DNA from 2 places in the Alteribacillus sp. JSM 102045 genome. Region 1 is predicted to be linked to the other one. Evidence: predicted binding sites of a transcription regulator. Region 1 holds the regulator's gene; the other holds the start of a gene.

Region 1 (12,105 bases):
AACAAACAAAGTATGATCCGGTTTTGTCAGGCTATTCAGGAAGCATCCCCGGTTGACTCTATGGTAATACCAGAACCTTCTCCAATGCCAGGATATAAAGATGAAGTAATTATGGCTGCTGGTGCATTTATACAAGGCTCTAGTATTGAATTATCTGCTGATGGACCACTGCGGCCTCCTTATACGGCTTATATCCAAGGCGGCCTAACATTTTCCCATGTGAAATATGCCGTACAACAGGCATTGCATGCATTAATGAAAGAAGGTTTGCTACCAGAGCAACATAGCAATGAACAGTAATAGGTATAAAGGCATCCGACGTTTCTGAAAATTTCGATGTAAAAAAAGTTAACATGCACTTGACGAAAAACCTAACATCGTGTAGGATGAAAATATCTTCTTAAGGAAGGAGGCGGCCAGGTGAACGATAATATCCGGCGCAACATGCCTTTATTTCCTATTAGCATTGTGAAAAAGCTGACAGAATTGTCCGCACGCCAAATTCGTTATTATGAAGAACACGGTCTTGTATATCCGGCAAGAACCGAAGGCAATCAACGACTGTTTTCTTTTAATGACGTAGACAGGCTGTTAGAAATTAAGGCACTCATCGAACGAGGCGTAAATTTATCTGGAATTAAAGAAATTTTTGAATTACGCTCGCAGCATGAAGAAGAAAAGCCTAAGCCTGCTCTTAAGAACACAGAAAGTATGAGTGATAAAGAACTTCGCCGTCATTTGAAACATGAAGTGATGGCAGCAGGAAGGCAAGGCAGAACTTCTATGATTCAAGGACAATTGTCAAGGTTTTTCCATTGATCAGGTGATTTCCTTTTGTCTCAAGGACAAAAGATTTCATACTAATTTTTTTGAAACGAAGAGAGGAGACTCACCACATGGCCACCAAGTACACTAGAGAAGACATTACAAGAATGGCTGAAGAAGAAAACGTTAAATTTATTCGTCTGCAATTTACGGACCTTCAAGGAATTATTAAAAATGTAGAAATTCCAGTTGATCAACTTTCTAAAGCATTGGATAACAAAATGATGTTTGATGGTTCTTCCATTGAAGGTTTTGTAAGAATTGAAGAATCTGATATGTACTTATACCCTGATTTAGATACATGGGTAGTATTCCCTTGGACTCCGGAAAAAGGGAAAGTAGCTCGTCTTATTTGTGACATATATGAGCCAGGGGAAGTAGGAGGAGACCCAAAACCATTCGCCGGTGACCCTCGCGGAATCTTGAAGCGTGTATTAAAAGAAGCAGAAGAAATGGGCTTCACTGCTTTCAACATTGGTCCAGAGCCAGAGTTCTTCCTTTTTAAAAATGATGAAAAAGGCGAGCCTACCATGGAGCTTAATGATAAAGGCGGCTATTTTGACCTTGCTCCAACAGACCTCGGTGAAAACTGCCGTCGCGATATTGTGCTTGAGCTTGAAGACATGGGCTTTGAAATTGAAGCTTCTCACCACGAAGTTGCTCCTGGGCAGCATGAAATCGACTTTGAATACGCGGACGCTGTAACTACTTGTGATAACATTCAAACCTTTAAGCTTGTTGTAAAAACAATTGCAAGAAAACACGGGTTGCACGCAACATTTATGCCAAAGCCGTTATTTGGAGTAAATGGTTCTGGTATGCACTGTAATATGTCCTTGTTCAAAGGAAAAGAGAACACGTTCTATGATGAAAAGACAGATTCTCAATTGAGTGAAACAGCAATGCAGTTCTTAGGAGGTATTCTTGAGCATGCCCAGGCTTTCACTGCATTGACTAATCCGATTGTTAACTCTTATAAGCGTCTTGTTCCAGGATTTGAAGCACCAGTATATGTAGCATGGTCGCTTCGAAACAGAAGTCCGCTTGTGCGTATTCCTTCTTCTAGAGGATTAAGCACACGTGTAGAAGTAAGAAGTCCAGACCCTTCTGCTAACCCTTACCTTGCTATGGCAGCTATGCTAGCTGCAGGTCTCGATGGCATAAAGAGAAAACTGAACGCTCCAGAGCCAACGGATCGTAACATCTATGTGATGAGCAAAGAAGAGCGTGAAGAAGAAGGTATTAAAGATCTTCCTGCTGACCTAAAACAAGCATTGGACAGCCTTTTGAAAGATGAAGTGCTTGTCAACGCTATCGGACCTCATGCAATTGAGCATTTTGCAGAAGCAAAAGAAATCGAATGGGATATGTTTCGCTCTCAAGTACATCCTTGGGAAAGAGAACAATTCCTTTCCACATATTAATAAGATCCATAAACCCCTTGATGACCTCGCTGTTATCAAGGGTTTTTTAGGTGTTCTGTAACTGAATCCATTATGCTCCTTTTTCATAAATACATCTTTCAGCAAGAAATAAGGCTCCTCATCATGATTATATATCAATGAAAAATGAAAAAAATTTATGATGATACCGTGTACCATTAAATGTTTAAACAGCTCGTCAAAGATAACATAGATTATTAGGGAGGTAAGGTTTAAGGGGAGGGATAGATCGACCGTAACTTGCAGATTCATTCGCAGTCTCCAAGAACGAAAAAATACCCGGCTCATGCTGTATATCAGCAGCCGGGTAAACTATTTAAATAAGTACAAAATTAATGCAGTGTTCGAAATACTCCAGTAACTTTTCCTAGAATAGTGCAATTGTCTAAAATAATAGGTTCCATAGCAGCATTTTCCGGCTGCAGGCGAATGAAATTATCTTCTTTATAAAAACGTTTGACAGTCGCTTCTAACTCTTCTGTCATCGCTACGATAATATCCCCGTTGTCCGCAGTTTGCTGGTGTCTTACCACTACTAGGTCTCCGTCATAAATACCAGCCTCAATCATACTATCTCCTTGAATAGTTAATATGAATACTTTCTCATCAGAAACCATACGCTCTGGTAAGGGGATATACTCTTCAATGTTTTCAACAGCGGTAATAGGTTCACCCGCTGTAACTTTCCCCAAAACAGGAACATAAACAGCATTGCTTTCTGAGATTTGCGGTTGAACGTCTTCTAGTTCTAAAACTTCAATTGCTCTCGGTTTTGTCGGGTCTCGGCGTATTAATCCTTTATTTTCAAGCCTTGAGAGATGACCGTGTACAGTCGAACTTGATGCGAGCCCTACAGCTTCGCCTATTTCACGAACGGAAGGAGGATAGCCTTTTTGCCTGACTTCTTCTTTTATATAATCTAAAATTTGCTGCTGGCGTTTCGATAGTTTGGGCATCGGGTCAGCACCTCTATTTCTATTTTTTTCATATAAACAGTATAGCATGGAAAACATATGTACGCAAACACTCGTTCTAATCTTATCTTGACGGGAACAAAAGTTCTCTATATACTAATTCGTAACGGGAACATACATTCTTATTTATCGGAGGGTATTTAATGATTTTAAAAATGAAGAAGTTAAGCAGTCAGGAATGGGCTATTTTAATTCTTTTTATCATTTCTATTATTTCTCTTGTCTTAACTGTGCAATTAACTGCTCCTGAAGAAGAAAAAAGCATGTATGTAGACAGTATGGATGGACAAGAAGAGGATGTGCTAACCTATACATGGATCGAAAATGGACGCTGACTATATGAGAGGCTGAACAAATGAAGGAGAGAAAATATTTTGAAAAGCTGCATCATTTATTGCCGGGTAAGCACGAACAAAAAATCACAGCAGTCTTCCTTAACAAGACAGCAGGAGGAGCTAACCCGTTTATCGAAGGCAAAAGAATTTACAATTACTAAAATTATTACAGAAGAAGCGAGCGGATATTCCATTGAGCGAGAAGGGCTTCTTGAAGTATTGGATCTGTTGAGCTCACAAAAAGCCGAAGTATTATGTGTGCAGGATGATACGAGACTGGGGCGGGGAAATGCAAAAGTTGCTTTGCTTCATCAATTATTTAAATTAAATGTCCCCATTTATACGGTAAAAGACGAAGGAATTCTTGAGTTATCTGAAACCGATAATATGTTGATGGATATTTTGTCGATGGTGGAAGAACATCAAAGAAAACTTCATAATTTAAAAATAAAAAGAGGAATGAAACAAGCAATAGAAAACGGTTTTAAACCTGAAAAAAACCTCTCGGACCTCCAACAGGGCGGAAGAAAAAAGAAAAAAGCGCCGATAGATGAAATCGTCCGGCTCAGAAAACTCGAACTGACGTTTCGTGATATAGCGGCTACCTTGCGTGGTTTTGGATACGATGTTTCTAAAGCTACTGTACATAGAAGGTACAAAGAACATATAGAGAGCCTGAAAAATTCGGAGTAATTCTTTCTTTGTTTGAAAATAACGTATTTGAGAATGTTGAATGCCCTCTCATCGACTGCAGTGAGGTTTGCAAAATAAAAATAGATCATATAGATTAGAAGACAAGTTAAAAAAGCGGAATACCAGGGAGGTTATTATACATTTATGCTTTCTCAAGAGAAGATTGCACGTATTAATGAGCTGGCTAACCGTTCTAAAACCACTGGTTTAACGGAAAATGAAGAAAAAGAACAACAGCAGTTACGACAAGAATATTTATCTAAATTTCGATCCTCATTCAAAAGTCAGCTGCAGTCTGTTAAAGTAGTTGATCCAAACGGCAAGGATGTCACTCCCGACAAAGTCGTTAAAACGAAAAGTAACAATTCGAACTTTCGCCAATAGATTTATATAGTAGAAATGGAACCTGGTGGTTAAGTTAATTTTCCATCAGGTTTTTGTTATGAAAATTACTAGAATCAGGTTAAAAGGAAGTCAATCTGTTTACATTAAAGCTTCATAAATTTCCGAACAATCTATTTTATACCAATAAATAACAGCTAGAAAAATTATCGTTGTTATTTAAATGAACGAAGTGAAGCAAATGATATGCATAACGATTCCATGATAACCACCTTGTACAATCAGGATAGAACGTTTATGATTAAACACGTAGGTAATAATACATATTGAGTTGTGGGAAAGGAAGGGAATAACATGGCAGCTAAAAATGTGGAAGAATTAGCCATTAATACAATCCGAACATTATCTATTGACAGTATCGAAAAGGCCAATTCCGGCCACCCGGGGTTACCAATGGGGGCGGCTCCTATGGCTTATACATTATGGAGCAAATTTATGAAACATAATCCGGGCAATCCAGACTGGTTTGACCGCGATCGCTTTGTGTTATCAGCGGGACACGGTTCTATGCTATTATACAGTCTCCTTCATTTGAGCGGATATGATTTGTCATTGGATGAATTGAAAAACTTTAGACAATGGGACAGTAAAACACCGGGACACCCGGAATATGGCGATACTCCTGGAGTTGAAGCTACAACTGGACCGCTTGGACAGGGGCTTGCTATGGCAACAGGTATGGCTATGGCAGAACGCCATTTAGCTGCTGTGTATAATAAAGAAGACATTAAACTAGTAGACCATTACACTTATGTATTGTGCGGAGATGGAGATTTGATGGAAGGAGTCTCATCCGAATCCGCTTCGCTTGCGGGGCACTTAAAGCTTGAAAAGCTCATTGTGCTTTATGACTCTAATGATATTTCTCTTGACGGAGATTTACATCAATCTTTTTCCGAAGATGTATTAAAACGTTACGAAGCTTACGGTTGGCACACTATTCTAGTAGAAGACGGAAATGATATCGAAGCTATCGAAAAAGCGATTGAAGAAGCAAAAAATACAGACCGCCCTTCTATGATAGAAGTGAAAACAGAAATTGGATTTGGGTCTCCTAATAAAGGCGGGACGAATGCCGCACACGGTGCGCCATTAGGTGAAGACGAAGTAACCCTCGCTAAAGGATCTTACAAATGGGAGTTTGAAGAAGATTTTCATGTTCCTGCGGAGGTTATGGAACATTTTGCTAAAAGAAAAGCAGAAGGTGCCCGCAATGAACAAGAATGGAATGACAAATTAGAAACGTATAAAGAAAAATATCCTGAACTAGCTGAACAATTTATTCGTGCTGTAAAAGGAGAACTGCCGGCTGAATGGGAAAAAGACCTTCCTGTATATACTGAAGAAAAGCTGGCGACAAGAGCAGCATCTGGTGAAGTACTTCAAGCTATCTCAAAAGCAGTACCGTCTTTATTTGGCGGATCAGCTGACCTTGCTTCCTCTAATAAAACACTAATCAAGGAAGAAACAGACTTCAGCCGTGATAATTATAAAGGAAGAAACATTTGGTTTGGTGTACGTGAGTTTGCGATGGCAGCTGCAGGAAACGGCTTAAAACTGCACGGGGGTGTCCATCCTTATGTTTCTACCTTCCTCGTGTTTTCTGATTATTTGCGTCCGGCTCTGCGTTTAAGTGCTTTAATGGAACTGCCTGTTACTTATGTGTTTACTCATGACAGCATTGCCGTTGGTGAAGACGGTCCAACTCATGAACCAATTGAACAAACAACATCTTTACGGGCTATCCCTAACTTAAATGTTATTCGTCCGGCTGATGCAAATGAAACAACAGCAGCTTGGAAAGCAGCACTAGAGAGCGAAAATACACCAACGGCTCTAGTATTGACCCGTCAAGGTCTTCCAACCCTGTCTGGTACTGCAGAAAAAGCAGAAGAAGGAGTAAATAAAGGGGCGTATGTTCTTGCAGAATCAGCTAAACGTCCAGACATCCTGCTATTAGCAACAGGGTCTGAGGTGTCACTCGCTATTGAAACAAGACAAGAATTAGAGAAAGAGGGAATCAAAGCGAATGTAGTCAGCATGCCGAACTGGAAAGCATTTGATGAACAAGATGCAGCTTATCAAGAAGAAGTTCTTCCAGATGGAGTGCCAGCTTTAGCGTTAGAAATGGGAGCTTCCCACGGCTGGCATAAATATGTTGGTTATAAAGGAGCAGTTTTAGGAATTGACTGTTTTGGCGCCTCTGCTCCTGGAGATAAAATTGTTAAGGAATACGGGTTTACAGTAGAAAATGCAGTAGCCAAAGCTAAATCTTTATTAGATGAATAATAAAACCAAACGCTTCGTTAAAGAGACACGTTATAGTGCTCTTTTACGGAGCGTTTTTTAAATATTAATTATGGTACATTCAGGTAGTTCTCACATAGATATAGTTCCAAAGATGCAGTGTAGAAGAAACTCTTCTATATCTATGTTATCTATTTTTTATTCGACAAAATCAGTATTATTTATTTTCAGAAAATGACAGCACTTTTACTTGTTATAAGTTATTATAAAATTAAAGCAGTGAAGGGGGGAGAAAAACACATGACCCGGTATCAAATGGTTATTATTACAAAAGAAGTAGCTCTCCAATATTACCAATCAGAGGACAAGTTATTTCGTTTGTTTCTAGATTACAATCGTGCATATGAGTGGGCTCGTCCAGTTTTAGAAAAACAAATACGTTATATTACAGACGCTGTATTGCCTGTTCATTGGAATAACTCCCTGTCATGTTACCTGCAAGAATTAGGTTATAACGAAGAAAAGACGAAAGAAGGATATTCTTATTATTCTGAAAAATCGAACAACAATCTGTATGTCACGGAAAGGTACATCTATTTTCATCACGCGGGAAACTCAAAACAGGAGTGGGAAGTGTTTGATTGTATAAAAAACCTGTCGCCCTATGTATTCGCCGTGAATTTCGAGAAAGAAGCATATGGCTGGTTAAAGCCATTAAAAGTATTCTCTGTGTTATAATATCAATTCGCAGAGCTTACGATTTTTCATTTTATCCACTGTTGTTTGGAAGACCTCTATAAAGAAATATTGTCCCCCTCTTTTAATGACAGTAAGGATACGTTATAATTATATAGGTTAAACGTGGCAATTATTACAGAATATTTGTTTCAATGGTTTTAGAAGGAGGATAAAAGAGGAATGGACTGGCTTTGGTTTGTACTCGTTGGTGTGCTTTGTCTATTGGCGGGTGCTGCATTAGGATTTTTTATTGCACGAAAAACAATGATGAATTATTTAAAGAAAAACCCGCCAATCAATGAGCAAATGCTCCGGGTAATGATGATGCAAATGGGACAAAACCCATCGCAGAAGAAAATAAATCAAATGATGAAAGCTATGCAAAAGCAACAGGATAAAAAGTAAGGAAGAGGCTGTTTCAAAAGGAAGTGTAGAGCAATAAAGCTTTTTACACTTTACCGTTTTGAAGCAGTCTTTTCATTTGAAAACATCTCGTTCACTTAATGACTTCCATATTGCCGCATTTTGCTCGTCTATCGTATAGGATGTTTTCAACTTCTTAATTCCTGTTTGCATGCATTCTCTTTTACGTTGTATGATAGAAGTAATGTTTTTAATGAGCGTCCCTGCAATAGCAGCATATGATAACATGCAGGGAGGGGAGTTGGAAGAAATGAACAGCATGTTAATTGTTACTACAATTGGTGCCGCATTCATGGCTACAATCGCTATATTTATTCGAATGAAAGCGATAAAAAAACCGGCCTCCGTAAAGAAAATTATTTTACCACCTTTATTTATGTCGACAGGATTTCTAATGTTTTTATATGAACCAACCCATATTACTTTTTCACAGACGATTGAAGCATTATCGGTCGGCCTTATTTTTTCATTGCTGCTAATTAAGACGTCAAGCTTTGAAATTAGAGATCAACATATCTATATGAAGCGTTCCAAAGCTTTTGTTTTTATTTTATTCGGCCTCTTGATCGCAAGAATTCTATTTAAACTAATAATCGGTGATGCAATAAACATAGAAGAATTAGGAGCCATGTTTTTTATTTTGGCATATGGCATGATTATTCCGTGGCGGATATTTATGCTCGTTACTTATAAGAAAATGGAAAGACAAATGAGGCTGGAAGATAAAAATACTGCCATTGCGTTTCGGCCTTAATTTTAAAAAGGCTGTCCATCGATTACCGATTTGGGCAGCCTTTTTTAAGTAAATAAATGTTCGTAAGGAGCGACATCAATTTCCTTTTCCTTTAATTTTTTTCTTAAAAATTTGTGATCTCTTTTTGGAGTAGCGATAATATAACCGCGTATTAACAGATCTTCATTAATCAGGTTTGCGTTTTCTTCTAGTGCCAGTTCTCCAATTTTGCCGGCAATTTTTTCACGAGCCGTATCTCTGAACAGCTCAGGCACGGGTTCTACTAATTCCTCTAGCAGATCTTTTTTTTCCTGCGGCCACAGGTGAATGGTTTTTTCAAGATAATAATCCTGCCAATCTAAAATAGATTTACCATCTTCTTTGGGAAACCTCTTTAAAAACTTTCGAAACATAAAATATCCACCAATAAACATAATGACCGTAAGAAAAACAGACCAGAAAACAATAAACCACATGAACATATCAGAAGGCATCTGATTCACCTCATTTGCTGAATCTCATCGATATTTTATCATAGAACTAGAAAAAAAGCAGGATTAAAATCGTTTTCTATAATATAAAAATAATCCGGGTTTTGATATACTTCCTATGGAAAGGAGATTGTTTATGTGGATTGATATTACCAGTTATATTATTCATTGGATAATGGCCCTGTCTTTTTTTCTTATGATACCTTTGCCTTTCTTTTTAAAAGGAATGGAAGGGGAGAATCTATTATTTATTAAAAAAATTTACCGGCCGATCATTCACTTTGCTCATGCCGGCATAATAGGTTCAATAATAACCGGTTTGTTTCTCATTCAGGAATGGCTATCCTGGTGGACCATTGCCGTGTTTGTTCTCTGGTTAGTCATTGGAGCTTTCTTAGGTTTAACTGCCAAATCGCTTCGAATTTCCATGGAGAATAATCAATCGAACAGTTCATTATTAAAGCACAGCTGGATTCTCACTAGTGCAGTTTTAACTATGTTCATTTTGAAGTTTGCCAATTGGTTTTAGCGTAAATAATACATATTGATATGGTAATTGCACAGAAAGGAAGTATGAAAACGATGGCCGGCAAAGATGTTAACGATTATATTGAACAAGGAATCTACGGGCCAAAAGAAACAAAGCCGGATGAAAAAAGGAGATTTCTTGGGATGTACCGAGAGCGTATTCTTTTGGCGCTTACAAAAGAGCAAGTAATGGAAAAAGGAACATATTCAGAGGTAGAAGATGTGCTCCAATCTCACTCCGACGTGGTTATGGTGGTGAACGGGAAGTTGGGATATACGGCTTTATCTCCTTACACCAAAATAGCCAGCAAGTATGGAGTGCACGCAAAGCGCGTGACCAATATGGATAACAAAACAGACATTGGTCTCGTTCTAGCTAAAGATTACGCTGTAGATAAAGAATCTATTTTTATAGAAACAAAAAAAGAAGACCAAAAAACAAAAACAGAGAAAAAACCCTGGTGGAAAAGAATATTTAATTAACCTGTGATTCATCATCGGTTTTTTTATTGTTTATTACAAGTTGTGGATAACTATCTCCATATTGTTTGATCCGCGTCTAGCTTTAGCGCCCAGCCTCTCGGAGGCCCAAGAAGGTTTAAGGAACTTTTGCTAGAATCGCGAACATCGTGTTCGCAACGCAAAAGTCAGCACATCCTGTGCAAGCCAGTTCGACGTTGTCACAGGACGTGCTAATGTCGCCAATGCCACAGGACGTGGCGTTTTTGGCGACGAAAGTGCAACGCAGAAGTCACCACATCCTGTGGAAGTAAGAGCGCCTTTCATGACTGAAGAACATTTACCTGTCGAGGCTGATCAGGGCGCTTGCGCTTTTGTTCTTTGTGAGCTTAGCGCCAGGTAATGATTTTATGATCGCTTTCTTTGGAATAATTTATCCTACTTTAACTCGCTTTGCAACCTTTTTAATACGATTTACATTCCCCACAGAGCACTGCCATATTTCTACAACTATTCCCATCTGACCATTACCCTCTTTAAAATCCCTTCTTTGTAGAAATTTCAAAAATTGGGGAGAGATTTTACTTATAAGTGTTTGTTTTTTACAAATATTAAACCAATAAATAGTTTATGGAGGCGATGGAACTGGCGCCGGTAAAAACAATAACGTACCGACATCCTAAGATGGAAGATGGCAAAAATATTTGGAAGCTTATTCAGGAAATTGATGTGTTGGATTTAAATTCTGCTTATTACTACTTAATTTTTTGTGAGTATTTTAAAGATACATGCTTAGTAGCTGAAAATGAGGGTGAAATCGTAGGCTTTGTTTCTGGTTTTCGGCATCCAGAACATAGAGAGATTTTATTTGTCTGGCAGGTAGCTGTAGCAAAGTCCCAGCGTGGAGAAGGACTTGCCTCTAAACTTCTGCAAAAGCTTCTAGAATGTGACGAATGTGCAGATATTAGAGCCATTCAAACAACCATCTCACCTTCTAACAAAGCTTCTTACGGACTTTTTCAAAAGCTCGCTAAACAGCTGGGAGCAGATATGAAAAAAACAATGCGAATTCCACCTGAAGTCTTTCCAGGTAAAGATCACGAAGCGGAACAGACATACAAAATTAGTCCTATTCATTAAAATAAATAAGAAAAGGAGAAAAATGATGAGTATACAGATAAGCGCAGACTTAAACATTTTTAACGAGCATGAATCGGAAGTTCGCAGCTACTGCCGCAGTTTTCCAACTATTTTTTCTAAAGCACAAGGAGAATATTTATGGGATAAGGAAGGAAACAAATTTATTGATTTTTTTGCAGGAGCTGGGGCATTAAATTATGGTCATAATCATCCTAAAATGAAAGAAAAACTGTTAGAGTATGTTAACAAAGATGGGGTCACTCATGGCCTCGATATGGCAACAGAAGCAAAGGAAGAATTTATCAAACAGCTTCAACATATTATTCTTAAACCCAGGAACATGGCTTACAAAATGATGTTTCCGGGGCCGACTGGGACAAACGCTGTCGAAGGAGCCTTAAAATTAGCACGCAAGATTACCGGACGCGAAACAATAATGAGTTTTACCAATGCATTTCATGGTATGACATTAGGAGCTCTTTCTATAACAGGAAACCAATTTAAACGTCACGGAGCCGGTATCCCGCTTCATCATGCAGTCGTTATGCCCTATGACAATTTTTTAAAAGATGGAGCGGATTCAGTAAAGTATATGGAACAGTTTTTAGAAGACAATGGGAGCGGGGTATCTAAGCCGGCGGCTATCATTTTAGAGACAGTTCAAGGAGAAGGCGG
Region 2 (12,105 bases), on a different contig from region 1:
AGTAATGTACAAAAACGTCGTCTCCGTCTTCTCGCTCGATAAATCCAAAACCTTTTTCATTGTTAAACCATTTTACTTTTCCTTGCATAATTCACATTCCTTTCGAAAGTTATGCGCGGGCTTTCCCACTTTTTTACTATAGCAGATGAACAAGTAAATAGTCAATAAAATTTCAAACTATTTGCACATTTTTATTTAGAAGGTGATGGAGCTGCGCAATGAGAGGCATAGGCGGGGCGGAGCTTACTTTTGTAGATTTAGCGGAACGAGAATCCTTTTGGTCCGTGCTGTAGCAGCAAGGTTAACTGCTCTCTTCAAAAAACATTGTCTCGAAAGTAAGAGACAGTCCCATATTCTTTTTGGAAGCACTCGCGTGATTAGGACCTCCCTAACTCTTTTTGCCAAGCTTGAGGAAGGTCCACATCGATCGCCGCTGCCAACTTTCTGATTAAGAGCAATGGCACTGCCTGTACAGAAAAAACAAATAAAAGCAAAACAGCCGGTCGTGATTTATTTTCACAACCGGCTGTTTACCATGCAAGGGCTTTTCAGACAGCTCCTTCATTATCACCAACACTTATACACCCATAGAAATATATTTTGTTTCAAGAAAGACTTCAATGCCTTCGCGTCCGCCTTCCCGGCCTATACCGCTTTGCTTCCAGCCGCCAAATGGCGCTTGGGCAGCAGACGGTACGCCGTCATTCCAGCCGACTATACCAAACTCAAGTCCTTCCGCTACTTTCATGCCCCGGCTCATGTTTTCTGTAAAGAAATAAGAAGCTAAACCGTATGGAGAAGAATTGGCTAAACGAATGCCTTCCTCGTCGCTTGAAATTTTCTGCACAGGAGCGACAGGGCCGAATGTTTCTTCTTCCATAATCACCATCTCATGCGTGATGTCTTTCAGGACAGTTGGTTTAAAGAAATAAGCGCCATTTTCTTCATAACCTTCTCCGCCGACAACAAGCTCGGCGCCTTTGTCGATCGCGTCTTTCACATGACGACCTACTTTCTCAAAACCTCCCTGGTTGATAAGTGGTCCAATGTCCACATCGTCTTTAAACCCGTTACCGACTTTCAGCTTTTCTGTTTCTGCTTTAAATTTCTCAATAAACTCATCATAAATGCCTTCTTGTACATAAATACGGTTGCCGCATACGCACGTTTGACCAGCATTTCTAAACTTCGAAGCAATCGAACCTTGAACCGCTTTATCTACATCCGCGTCATCCAAGACAATGATAGGCGCATGTCCGCCTAATTCAAGCGACAGTTTTTTAATTTGTTCGGAGCCTTGTTTCATTAATAAACGCCCAACTTCCGTAGATCCAGTAAAAGTAATTTTTCGTACCGCTTTATTCTCCATCAATTCTCCGCCGATTTCAGAAGCCTCCTGCCCGGTGACCAGGTTGAATACTCCTTTCGGAAGACCCGCTTCTTCACAAATCTCTGCAAATTTTACTGCAGAAAACGGTGTGTCTTCTCCCGGCTTTAATACGACCGTGCAGCCAGAAGCAAGAGCCGGAGCTACTTTGCGGGTAACCATTGCCTGCGGAAAATTCCACGGAGTGATCGCTCCGACGACACCTACAGGCTGCTGAATCACCATCATCCGTTTTTCTGTAGAGCTGGCTGGAATGATTCTTCCATAGGTGCGCTTCCCTTCTTCTGCGAACCATTCAAGAAACGAAGCAGCGTACTGAATTTCTCCTTTTGCTTCTTTGAGCGGCTTTCCCATTTCCTCCGTAATCAATTCTCCGAGCTCATCTTTTCTCTCCATCATCAGACGGTATATTTCTTTTAAATAGCCGGCACGTTCTTGGGCTGTAAGGGCAGACCAGCTTTTAAAGGCGTTTTCGGCAGCTTCGACAGCTTCTTTGGTTTCTTTTTTTCCTCCGTCTGCTGCGGTGCCGATTTTTTCTCCATTCGCTGGATTTACTACGTCAAAAGTTCCTTTTTCTGCTGTTTTCCATTCTCCGTTTATATACAATCTAGTGTCCATGAATGATCTCTCCTTTTTTCATCTCAGTAAACAATTTGTTTATTTCCATACCCGAAAATAAATATTTATATGCTTTTTTATCCGAATTTTAAATTTTTGCTTGCCAGAAAATCAATTATATACAACCACTTACAACTAATAATTAAATTTCCGTATGAAATTTTACATTTTATTGAAATTAAATGAAGTTAAGGTAAAATAAATTTAGGGCAAAAAGAAATACATATTTGATTCTTTGACATCGTCCTTTTCCTCCCAACATATCCCTCCTTACTAATCTAATAGGCGCTTTTCCCCAAAATGCCTACTATTTGAACCGAAATTCCCTCTCTTAGACGGTTCAAACCATCGACAGGATCTGATACCCCTCATCAGCTCCTGCTCTCTTATTAGTTTCTACTTATTTTTCTGAACTCCTTTTCCTGCTCTATCCAAGCCATCCTACATATGATACTATTTTAATGATACCCTTCACATAGAGGAGGATGTACCATGTCACGAATCCGTAAGGGGCTGCTTGTGATCATGCTGGCTGTGTTTGCCACGGCATGTACATCAGAAGCAGAAACGGATGAAAACGGCACACCTTCTGAACCGCCGGAGAAAGAAAAACCGGAGGAACAAGAAGAGTCTGCCGATGATGTTCTCGATCAGTCCATTGATATGATGGAAGATCTAGAGAATTACTCCATAGACACGAATATGAATCAAGATATCCGATTTAAAGAAGATGGATATTTAAGAAATAAATATCGCTCTCATACCATAGTTAACCTTGACCCCGTTCGTTACCATGAAACTTCTACCATTAAAACGACAGAGGAAAACGGAAAAAGGGAAACGTCAACGGATGTTGTCGGGTTAGAACGCTACTTTACGGAGAAAGGATATTATATTTTTGATTCAAATGAGGGCCGCTGGGTGAAGTTTCCCGATGAATTTACAGAAGACCTTCAATCCTATGATGAATCGTTTGAAAAACCTGCCCATACGCTTGAATTAATAGAAGCGTACACTGAAGACATTCACATGGAGGAAGGCAATGAGCATTACAGGCTTACTTTCTCCGGAGAAAATGAGCAGCTGCAGCAGATTGCTTTAGAAATGATGCGAATGGTCAACACCGATTTTTCTGAAATGATGGAAGATATGATGTATATGACCGAAATGGAAGGTCTCGAGTTTGAACTGTCGATTGATAAGGGAACTTTTTATGCCAAGAAGTTGAGAATGGACATGAATATGAACATGAACAGCGAAGAAGGAAAATCTTACAGCTCCACTCATACCGTTGTAGCCAGATATGATAATTTCAATGAAGCAGAAGAAGTATCTGTACCTGCCGATGTACTAGACAGCGCAGAGGAAATGGAGCTCGAAGAATTCAGCGGTTTTAAAGAAATGGAAGAATTCGATACCATTGAAGGCATAGAAATTGAAGAATTTTATAAGGATAATGAAGACGCGGAACCAGAAGACGACGAAGAGGAAGTAGAAATCGATTTAAACGAATTTCTTAGCAATGAGGAAAACGATGAGGATGCAGAAGATGAAAATGATACAAATACAGATTAAATTCTAGAATAACCATAGCAAATGAATGAAATACGATACAAATAAGACCGGACTCCTGCTGTTTGTTGTAAATCAGCTTGGGTCCGGCCTTTTCGCGTCTTCTTTTACGCTTTGCACAAGAAGTTTCCACTTTTGAAACGCAGGCATTAAGTCCGACGCTAAAAAACGTATCCGCTGTTCTGTTGTATGGCAGGAAGAAATATTTTGCGCGTTTTCCAATTTATCGTGAAAATTCTCCATGTCCTCTGCCATTTCTTCCTTTTCTACAAACAAATAACGCATCGTCATGTTATCCGATGAAAAAGGCGCAAATTCTTCCATCATTTGAATTAGCAGCCGATCCCCATTATCCACATGGCCTTCCCGGTAAAAATAGGCCACCGAGGAAAGGCCCTCTTCGACCGTATCGAGCCATTCTTTGTATCTCTGTAAAAAAACGCGTTCTGCTTCTCGTAAACGCTGAGACATGATTGAGTTCTCCTTTCGGGGCGGGGGGGGGGATGTGGTTTGATCATAGCATTATTGTGCTTTTTTTTGTATAGGACGTTCTTTTGAATGAAGTTGCGGTCGATTTTATTATGAATGGCGGCTTTAGCATGGAGGGTGCTGGGTATTGGATTATGAACTGCTATTTGCGATTTATGCACCTTTTCTTCAGGTTTGGGCTGCTTTCTTGCTTTTATAATGCACTTTCACTTAGATATGTACTCACCTAACTGCTGCATACTTCCAAATTAGCTTCGTTTTATTATGATCATGCATGGAGTTCCAAGGGCCCCAAGGACAGGGGGGCTGATTTATTCTCGTTATGAACCTCTGATCCAGACTTATGCGCTGCTTTTCTCCAAATATGCACTCCTTTCCGCCATTTATGCACAACTTATAACGAAATACGCATGAACTTCAATTATGTGGGGGTCTGGCCCCACATAAATCACATAATTAAAACAAAGCAGCCCATTTCAGGCTGCTTTGTTTTAATTTTTTTGATCAAAAAAGACGCCGTCTACGGTGGGGCCGTTGTATGGTCTCTCGTAACGCTGACTCGATTCTTTCTTTTTTTTCAATTGCTGCATACCGAGGCGGAGTTCTCCTTTGGAAGCTTCCATCCGCTGCTGGATATCTTCGTTCATTTTTACAATAGTACGGCCCAGCTTTTGTTCGGCATCGTTAAATTCGGTTTGCTTATTCATTTCTTCTAACAGCTTAGCACGCTGCTGGAGATAGTCTTCGAGTTTTTCTACGTACACATCGCGCTCGTCGAGCTCTTTAGGAAGTGTTGTCGAAACGTGTTCGTGCAGGGCTTTAGTTACAAGAAACAGTTCTTTGACCAAAGCCATGTTATGCTTGGTCTCCTTCTCCAAAGCGCTGCTGACGGTCGAGTTTAATGATTTCCTTCCAGGTATCCCGAAACTCTTCGACCAAACCACGTGCTTCGGCGAGTGCCTCTTTATCGTTGTTTACGTTGGCGTCTACCAATCGACGGTGGATAAAATCGTATAAGCTAAACATGTTTTGCCCGATATCAGAATCCGTCTTTAACGTTACCATTAATTCTCGGATAATGTCCTGCGCACGGATTATACATTTATTTTTGCTTTCTATGTCTTTATCGCTCATAGCTTTATCAGCTTTGTCAATAAATTTGAGACAGCCGTTATAGAGTAATAGAGTCAAATCGCCGCGGGAGGCTGTTTGGATAGCGTTTTGCTGATAAGCATTTTTTGGCGCTGGTTTGGTGTTTGGCTTTTGCGAAGCTGCAGTGGAAGCAGCGGCTGCTGTGCTTCCAGCATTCGCTATTGGTGTGTATGTTTGTTCTTTTCTTGCTGGAGCCGTTTTTTTATAGGCTTCGGCCTGTTTCATATTTTTTTGGTAAACAGCCTGCGCATTTTGAAATGCCATAATTTTTCAATCCTCCTGTATTTCTGCAATACTTCCTATTTTATGTTAAAAACCGCCGCTTCCTCCGAACATCTGCGCGTAAAAATAATTGGCTTGTTCGTTTGCGCGGGCAATGGCTTGTTCCATCGATGTAAACTGCCGCCAGTACCGCTCTTCTGTGTCAACAAGGCGCCGCTCGAAGTTAGAAATTTGATCTTCGATGTTATTAATATTTCTTCCTAATGTGAATTGGTGATTTTGAATTTTTCCTTTAAAACCGCCAGCTCTCTCCGCCAGTGATTCGATGGCGCTGTCGAGAGAATGACGCAGCCGTATTGCAATTCCCTGTTCTGCTCGGCTTTCCCCATCGGCTGCAAACAGTTCAAACACGCCTTCCGGATCACTTTCTATCGCTTCGCGGAGCTTTGTTTCATCAATTTCAAGCTTTCCACGGTCCATGTAGTTTTTCGTCGTCGTAATACCAACCGTTGTCAAATGACTGTATTCCGTATCAAAATCTGTCTCCACTCTGCCGTAGAGATTGACCCGAAATGTATTTGTAAAGCTGGAAATAATACGGTCATTTCCAATTAAGCCGCTTTTCGCTTTTTCTTCCCACAGCTCAATTTCCCGGTCACTCATCGCTTCTTTTTGATCGTCGGTAAGCGGAGGCTGTCATCTGTAGAAGCAGCAGAACGGGCACCCATGTTGGCTCTCCGCATGACTGTATCAAAAATATTGTTGCGAAACTCATCAAACAAACGGTTAATGCTTCGGTATTCGTCAATCTGCCACTCCATCGTTTGACGCTTCTGCACCATTTTATCCACAGGCATGCGCTATGCCCGCATCAAATCTTTCACCATCTGATCAATATCCATTCCAGACGCAAAACCTGATAACCTCACGATTTACGCCTCTCCTCTCTATATTCAATTGTTAGTAGTGTATGAAATTGTGTAATAAAACTCTTTATCTTTTATATCGGCTCCTATATCGTTTTGTGAAGGTAAAAAACAAGAAAAAATCGATTCACTTCCCCCGTCAACGGGAAATGAATCGATCAACTACATTCTAAGAACCTAACGTTTGGTTCAAAAAATCTACCGTTTCTTTCATTGCTTCGTCAAGCTGCGGTGTGGTTTCTTTCAAGGGATGGGCGGCGTTGAAGGTATGATTTCCGCCTGGTATAACGGCAATAGAGTGGTGGGAGGCAGTATTTTGCATGGTGTCCGCGCCTTTTACAAGCCACTCTCCATCCGCATCGCCTTGTACAACGTGCACAGGAGCTTTCAAAGATTCCATTTTGGAGAGAAGATGAAAGCGGTCTTTGTTTGCTTTTATATCGTCTAATACCTTGGACTTTAATGGCATGTCCTGGTTCGTGCGCTGGTTTGCGATATAACCAACACCTTTTTCACGAATTTCCTTTTTGAGATCCTCCCCGAAAAAGTCAATATCGGAAACACCATTCCACGTCACCACCGCTTTTACTTCGTTCGGGTGATCGGTTGCAAACAAAATCGCATTGGCACCGCCGCGGCTGTGGCCAAGCACCCCAACTCGCTCTAAATCAAATTGGTCAGAAAAAGGAAGCTTTTCCTCTTTTATATTAGCGATGAGAACATTTAGATCCTCTTGTTCTCTTGAATAAGTATTTACCGCAAACTTATCCAGTTCATCAAAATCTTTTTTATTCACTCCGCTGTGGGAGAAGTTAAAACGAATCGCATAAAAGCCGTTCTCTGCTAATGTATCCGCAAGGTGAGGAAAGAAGTTCCAATCTTTAAATCCTTTAAAGCCATGACAGATAATGACCACCGGCTTTTTCGTACGTGCAGCCGGAGCATGAACATTTCCTCGAAGATGCAAATCATTATCCATCGAAATCGTAAATGATTGATTTTCTATAGAACCTGACACCATCGGTATCCCCTCCTATGTTGCATGTTATCACAAATGTTCAGAATAATAAAACGATAACATATCCCTATAAAATTAAATATTCCGAGATTTAAAAAGACTCTTCCGTTATTAAAATCAGTCATATATAATTATTTTACGTTTTATACGGTTATATAACTGGTTAAAACGTGTTTATGTCATTATATATGTGTAATACTCACTACATCTTATATTTACTATCTATATATAATAGATTTCATAGAAAGGGGGCCAACGTATGTCCATTGCTTACTTGAACCGATGTTTCTTCTATCTTCTCGGTATAGTTATTAATTTTTTAGGTGTAACATTGCTGGTTAAATCGGAAATGGGCGCAGGATTTTGGGCTGCTTTTTTCACCGGCCTGTCCGAACAGCTCGGTTTGACCGTAGGCATGTGGTATGGATTCTTTCAATTAATCTTTATTTTTGTGAATGGGTATCTTTTATCGAAACGTCCAGAATACTGGGCTATCATTCCTTTAATATTGGAGACAATCATATTAGACTTTTGGCTAGAGGTCGTTTTTAAAAACGTTCATTTAACCTCTGCTCCTTTATTTGCTCAAATCATTGTCTTTATCACCGGGATTATATTGGTAAGTTTAGGAGTAGCTATTTATATCATGCCTGGCTTTCCACGAGCTCCGATTGATCAATTGTTTCTCGCTTTCAGTGAGCGGTTTAATTGGACCATACGTGCCTCCCAAACATTTGTTGCTGTAGTCGTCGCCGGAACAGCTTTTCTAATCGGAGGTCCTGTGGGAATAGGAACGGTTGTCGTAGCGTTGACGTTAGGATCTTGTATTCAATTTTGGTACGAAAAACTTACCGCTTTATCCAAGCTTTACTCGAATAAAGACGTTTTATATTCTTCTTAACAAGATGGGGGCCAGAACAGCCTCCATCTTGTTTTATTGGAAAGACTTTTAGGTGATTTTACGCATGATTTTTTCGTACCGGACTTGCCGATAATATATTCTGGATCTTAAGGGAGCGAAGACCGTTTTTGGTATGGCACCACACCAGGGCGTCTTTCTCGTTCATGCGGTGTATGGTTACCTTTCTCTGGCTGAGGGTGCCGTCTTTTGCTTCATAAATAATTTCAACAGGTCTCCCACTTTCTAATGCTCTTTTTAACACACCTTCCATGGGATATCCCTCCATTCTTCCCTTCCACTATACACGAACATTTGTTTTCTACCAAGTGAAAAGAACGTTTAGTACATTTCCAAATATAAACAAGAGCAAGGCATCATTGCCCTGCTCTCCTTAATGAATGTACTTTTTACATCATGCCGCCTCCGCCCATGCCGGCCATTTGCTGCTGCATCTGTTGTGCCTGCGCATTTGCTTCGGCCATGGCCTGTTCCATGCGTGTAAACTGATCCCAGTAGCGTTCCTCGGTTTGCTGCATACGCCGTTCAAAGTTAGACATGCGGTCCTCAAGCTGTGTCATCTCACGTCCGATGGTAAATTGATCAGGGGACGGAACAGTGGGACCACCTGCTCGTTCGGCAATGCTGTCCATCGTACTATCAAGGGAATCCCGTACCCGCCGGGCCAGACCTTTTTCTTCATAAGAATCACCGTCAGCAGCAAACAATTGATAGACTGCTTCGGAATCTTCTTGAATGGCCTGCTCTAAGGCAGTTTCATCTACTTCCAGCTTACCCCGTTCCCGGTAATCACTGCTCGTCGTGATGCCAATTTCAGTTAAATGCGAAAAAGCTGCTCCTTCTCCGGTGTCAACTTCTTCATACATATCCTGGCGCATCGTATTTAACCCTCTTGTTAATATATCATCACGGTGAAGATAGCCGCTTTGCGACCGTTCTTCCCATTGTTCAATTTCCTTTTCAGTCATATCACCACGCTGGTCTTCGGTAAGAGGCGGATAGTCTCTATAGTATTCTTCATTCAGCTTCTCGTTGGTGTTTTCAAGCATTTCATTGTAATCATCCACAAAACCCATAATCGTCTCTTTGATGCCTTCGGTGTCCGGATTTACACTCACATTAACCTGCGTATCAAATTCATCTTTTAATGTAAACTCCACACCATTCTCGCTGAATTGATTGGATGTACGTTCGGTTTCAATGCCATTCAGCTCAAACTTTGCATTTTGGCCGGCAGTTTCATTGGTTTCATCGAGGTGGAGCACATCTGTTAAAAAGGCGTCACCATTAAAATTAATTTCATTTCCATCTTCATTAAATACACCCGTTTCGCTCCGGGTAATAGAAAATTTCCCAGCATTTTCATCATAAAACCCACTGACTCCAGCACCGGAACGATTCAACTGATCGATGATATCATTTAAACTGTCGGTTTCGCTAAATGTAATTTCTTCCGTATTCTCTCCGTCTTCTCCAAAGGTCGTTATTTCAAACGTATAATTTCCATCTTCATCCCAATCGAGATCGATTTGTTCTCCTAATGCCTGATCTGCTTTTAACACTTCCATGCCATCTGCTGTTGTCACATGAGGCTCGCCATCCCCAGCCTCTGGATTATCACTGACATTTGAAGCAGCAGCAGCAAGCTGAGTGACATTTAAAATCGTGTGGCTCCCTTCGACTGCGTCTGCAGATGCACTCACTCCTACCAAACTCTCATTGGAACTGGTTGCTTCTTTAGCGGTTGTGTTCGATCGACGAATAATTCCATCAAAAATAGAATTATGGAAGTTTTGGTACTCTCGGTTCATTTCGCGGTAGTCTTCCATTTCATATTGCAGTCTCAATGAGTCCTGTTCCATTTTCACAAGCGGCTGTCTCTCTGCTTGCATTAAATCCCGAACAGTTTGGTTAATATCCATCCCCGAAGCAAATCCTGTTATTCTATTATCCACTTTGTCCGTACCTCCTATAATAGAAAAAAGAGAGCCAGTTACGGTCTCTCTTTCTATTGTTGTCTGATATTTATATCGGATACATTTGAATAGATTTAAAGAAAAATAAAAAAAACAGCTCCGAAAAAGGAACTGCTACGCTTTATTTATACTTGTTCATCCACCAATATACCGACCTGCTCGAGCATAGAGGCGACCATATCTAAAAATTTTTCAGGCGGTATTTCCCGGACCACTTCTTCCGTTTCCCGCTCAAGCACCTGCACGTAAATCCGGTCAAGATCTTCATGCACATTAAATTAAAAGTCCGTGTAACTGGCTTCAAGCATTTTATTCATACCGTCTGCCTGCTCTAAGTTCTTTCGAGTCAAGCATCGCAGCCCGGTGATCTTTCGTTACATGCTGAATTTTCTCAGTCGTCGAACGTTCTGTCTTCTGTCCGTCTAGCAAAGAGCGTGAAACATCTCCGTTACTTCCTGATATAGAAAAACCCATTGTACCATCCTCCATCCCCCATAGGTTTTACATTATATCGGTTTATTTCTTAAAGTTTTTAGATAATTATGTACCTTTAATAGATATCGCACGCTCGCGTACCATTTTGCGAATGCGGTCAATAGTGACTCCGGTAACGCTTGTCTCCATCACTGTTGCTTCCTGGCTTTCTTTCACATACTGCCTCACGTTTAAATAATCGTCATGATAGCCTGGAAAACAGTCTGCACATAAACCTGCTCCCATCTTAGGCGTCAGCTTCCCGCAATCATCACACCAAACCTTATGAGATCCCGTCATCGTCCTAACTCCTTTAAAAGCCCTCCCCAGAGTCGGAGAAGGCTGCTCACTTTCTTAAACGGAAATATCAACAGAAGAACCTTTATGCGGTTCCGCCGCTTCTGCACGGCTTTTGTCCCAGAAGGATCGAACATTTTATTCACAAAATCTCCTTGCTGCTCTCCTGTATCCATTGCCTGCTTCAGCACAGACATACCAGCCTGCTGTTTCACCTGACCCTGGCTCATAGCGATTGACATAGCTGCAATCTCCATCTCTCCACCTCCTTGTTGTTAGGATACGAGATAAGCTCGAAAGGAAGTCTCCAGGGTGCTGCTCCACTTTTTCCAGCGGGGCAGCAACGTAAACTGAAGCACTTCTTTACCTTTTTCAAATTCTCCTTTTTCTAATATCGTAACGATATACTGAAGAGATTCTCTGAATGTATGGTGCTGTGCTTGTATCGTGTCGAAATGCTGCGATTCAATCACTGGCTGAAGGGATTGTTCTGACACGGAAAAAGCATAAATGACATCTTCAAACAACGGGAGGGCCGACTCGATCTTTCCTTCATTTAAAAGATATTGAATATGCTGAAGCCCTTCTCCCATGGTTTCCGATAACTCAAGTACTTTTTGGATCACCGGTAATTGTTTTTCCATTATAGTCACTACTTTCTCTCCATGAGGTGTACTATTTATATCGGCTGCTTTCCGTGAAATTATAAGGTTATTCTTTAAAAAAAGACTCCAGCACAAGCTGAAGTCTTGATAGATTACTAGTTTGTTATGGTGAAAGTCACAATATCGCCCTGCCTGAGGTTTGAACCGTTTTATCCTTCGATGTCTTCCATAACAAACATTTCTCTAAACCCCGGATTTGCCGAAGTCTATTATATAAGTTAAATTAAATAGCTGCAAGAGTCCTTGCGGAAGCTGATTGGCCTGGGCGAGCATGGCTGTTGCGGATTGATTTAATATATTATTTTTCGTAAACTCTGTCATCTGCAAAGCCATGTCTGCATCACGTATGCGTGATTCGGCCGAAAACACTTTCTCGATAGTATCGTCAAA

Evidence for each region. Region 1 encodes LexA, which represses DNA repair genes until DNA is damaged. Its sites were predicted from a motif close to CGAACATATGTTCG; they were not measured.
Region 2: the regulator LexA is predicted to act here: its motif matches at 8,591-8,604, upstream of ACE1TI_RS15805 (WYL domain-containing protein).

The regions. Positions count from the first base shown of each region.
Region 1 is NZ_JBHFQG010000012.1:5,202-17,306, forward strand. Features, by position in the region: gene ACE1TI_RS10000 (methionine gamma-lyase family protein) at 1-300, shown strand, start outside; gene ACE1TI_RS10005 (MerR family transcriptional regulator) at 421-819, shown strand; gene glnA (type I glutamate--ammonia ligase) at 897-2,249, shown strand; gene lexA (transcriptional repressor LexA) at 2,600-3,223, opposite strand; gene ACE1TI_RS10020 (hypothetical protein) at 3,385-3,576, shown strand; gene ACE1TI_RS10025 (YneB family resolvase-like protein) at 3,616-4,269, shown strand; gene ACE1TI_RS10030 (DUF896 domain-containing protein) at 4,414-4,653, shown strand; gene tkt (transketolase) at 4,966-6,960, shown strand; gene sirA (sporulation inhibitor of replication protein SirA) at 7,219-7,656, shown strand; gene ACE1TI_RS10045 (YneF family protein) at 7,837-8,061, shown strand; gene ACE1TI_RS10050 (CcdC family protein) at 8,330-8,833, shown strand; gene ACE1TI_RS10055 (DUF2621 domain-containing protein) at 8,878-9,306, opposite strand; gene ACE1TI_RS10060 (hypothetical protein) at 9,440-9,832, shown strand; gene ACE1TI_RS10065 (YueI family protein) at 9,886-10,314, shown strand; gene ectA (diaminobutyrate acetyltransferase) at 10,930-11,430, shown strand; gene ectB (diaminobutyrate--2-oxoglutarate transaminase) at 11,456-12,105, shown strand, end outside.
Region 2 is NZ_JBHFQG010000026.1:40,096-52,200, reverse strand. Features, by position in the region: gene ACE1TI_RS15855 (cold shock domain-containing protein) at 1-91, opposite strand, end outside; gene ACE1TI_RS15850 (NAD-dependent succinate-semialdehyde dehydrogenase) at 578-2,005, opposite strand; gene ACE1TI_RS15845 (DUF6612 family protein) at 2,498-3,580, shown strand; gene ACE1TI_RS15840 (DUF8042 domain-containing protein) at 3,653-4,048, opposite strand; gene fliT (flagellar protein FliT) at 4,558-4,920, opposite strand; gene fliS (flagellar export chaperone FliS) at 4,922-5,482, opposite strand; gene fliD (flagellar filament capping protein FliD) at 5,528-6,103, opposite strand; gene ACE1TI_RS15820 (flagellar cap protein FliD N-terminal domain-containing protein) at 6,100-6,297, opposite strand; gene ACE1TI_RS15815 (alpha/beta hydrolase family protein) at 6,536-7,387, opposite strand; gene ACE1TI_RS15810 (YczE/YyaS/YitT family protein) at 7,644-8,285, shown strand; gene ACE1TI_RS15805 (WYL domain-containing protein) at 8,344-8,556, opposite strand; gene ACE1TI_RS15800 (flagellar hook-associated protein 2) at 8,693-10,258, opposite strand; gene ACE1TI_RS15795 (flagellar protein FlaG) at 10,405-10,551, opposite strand; gene ACE1TI_RS15790 (hypothetical protein) at 10,589-10,753, opposite strand; gene ACE1TI_RS15785 (hypothetical protein) at 10,820-11,053, opposite strand; gene ACE1TI_RS15780 (YjfB family protein) at 11,050-11,307, opposite strand; gene ACE1TI_RS15775 (DUF8042 domain-containing protein) at 11,326-11,694, opposite strand; gene ACE1TI_RS15770 (flagellin) at 11,899-12,105, opposite strand, start outside.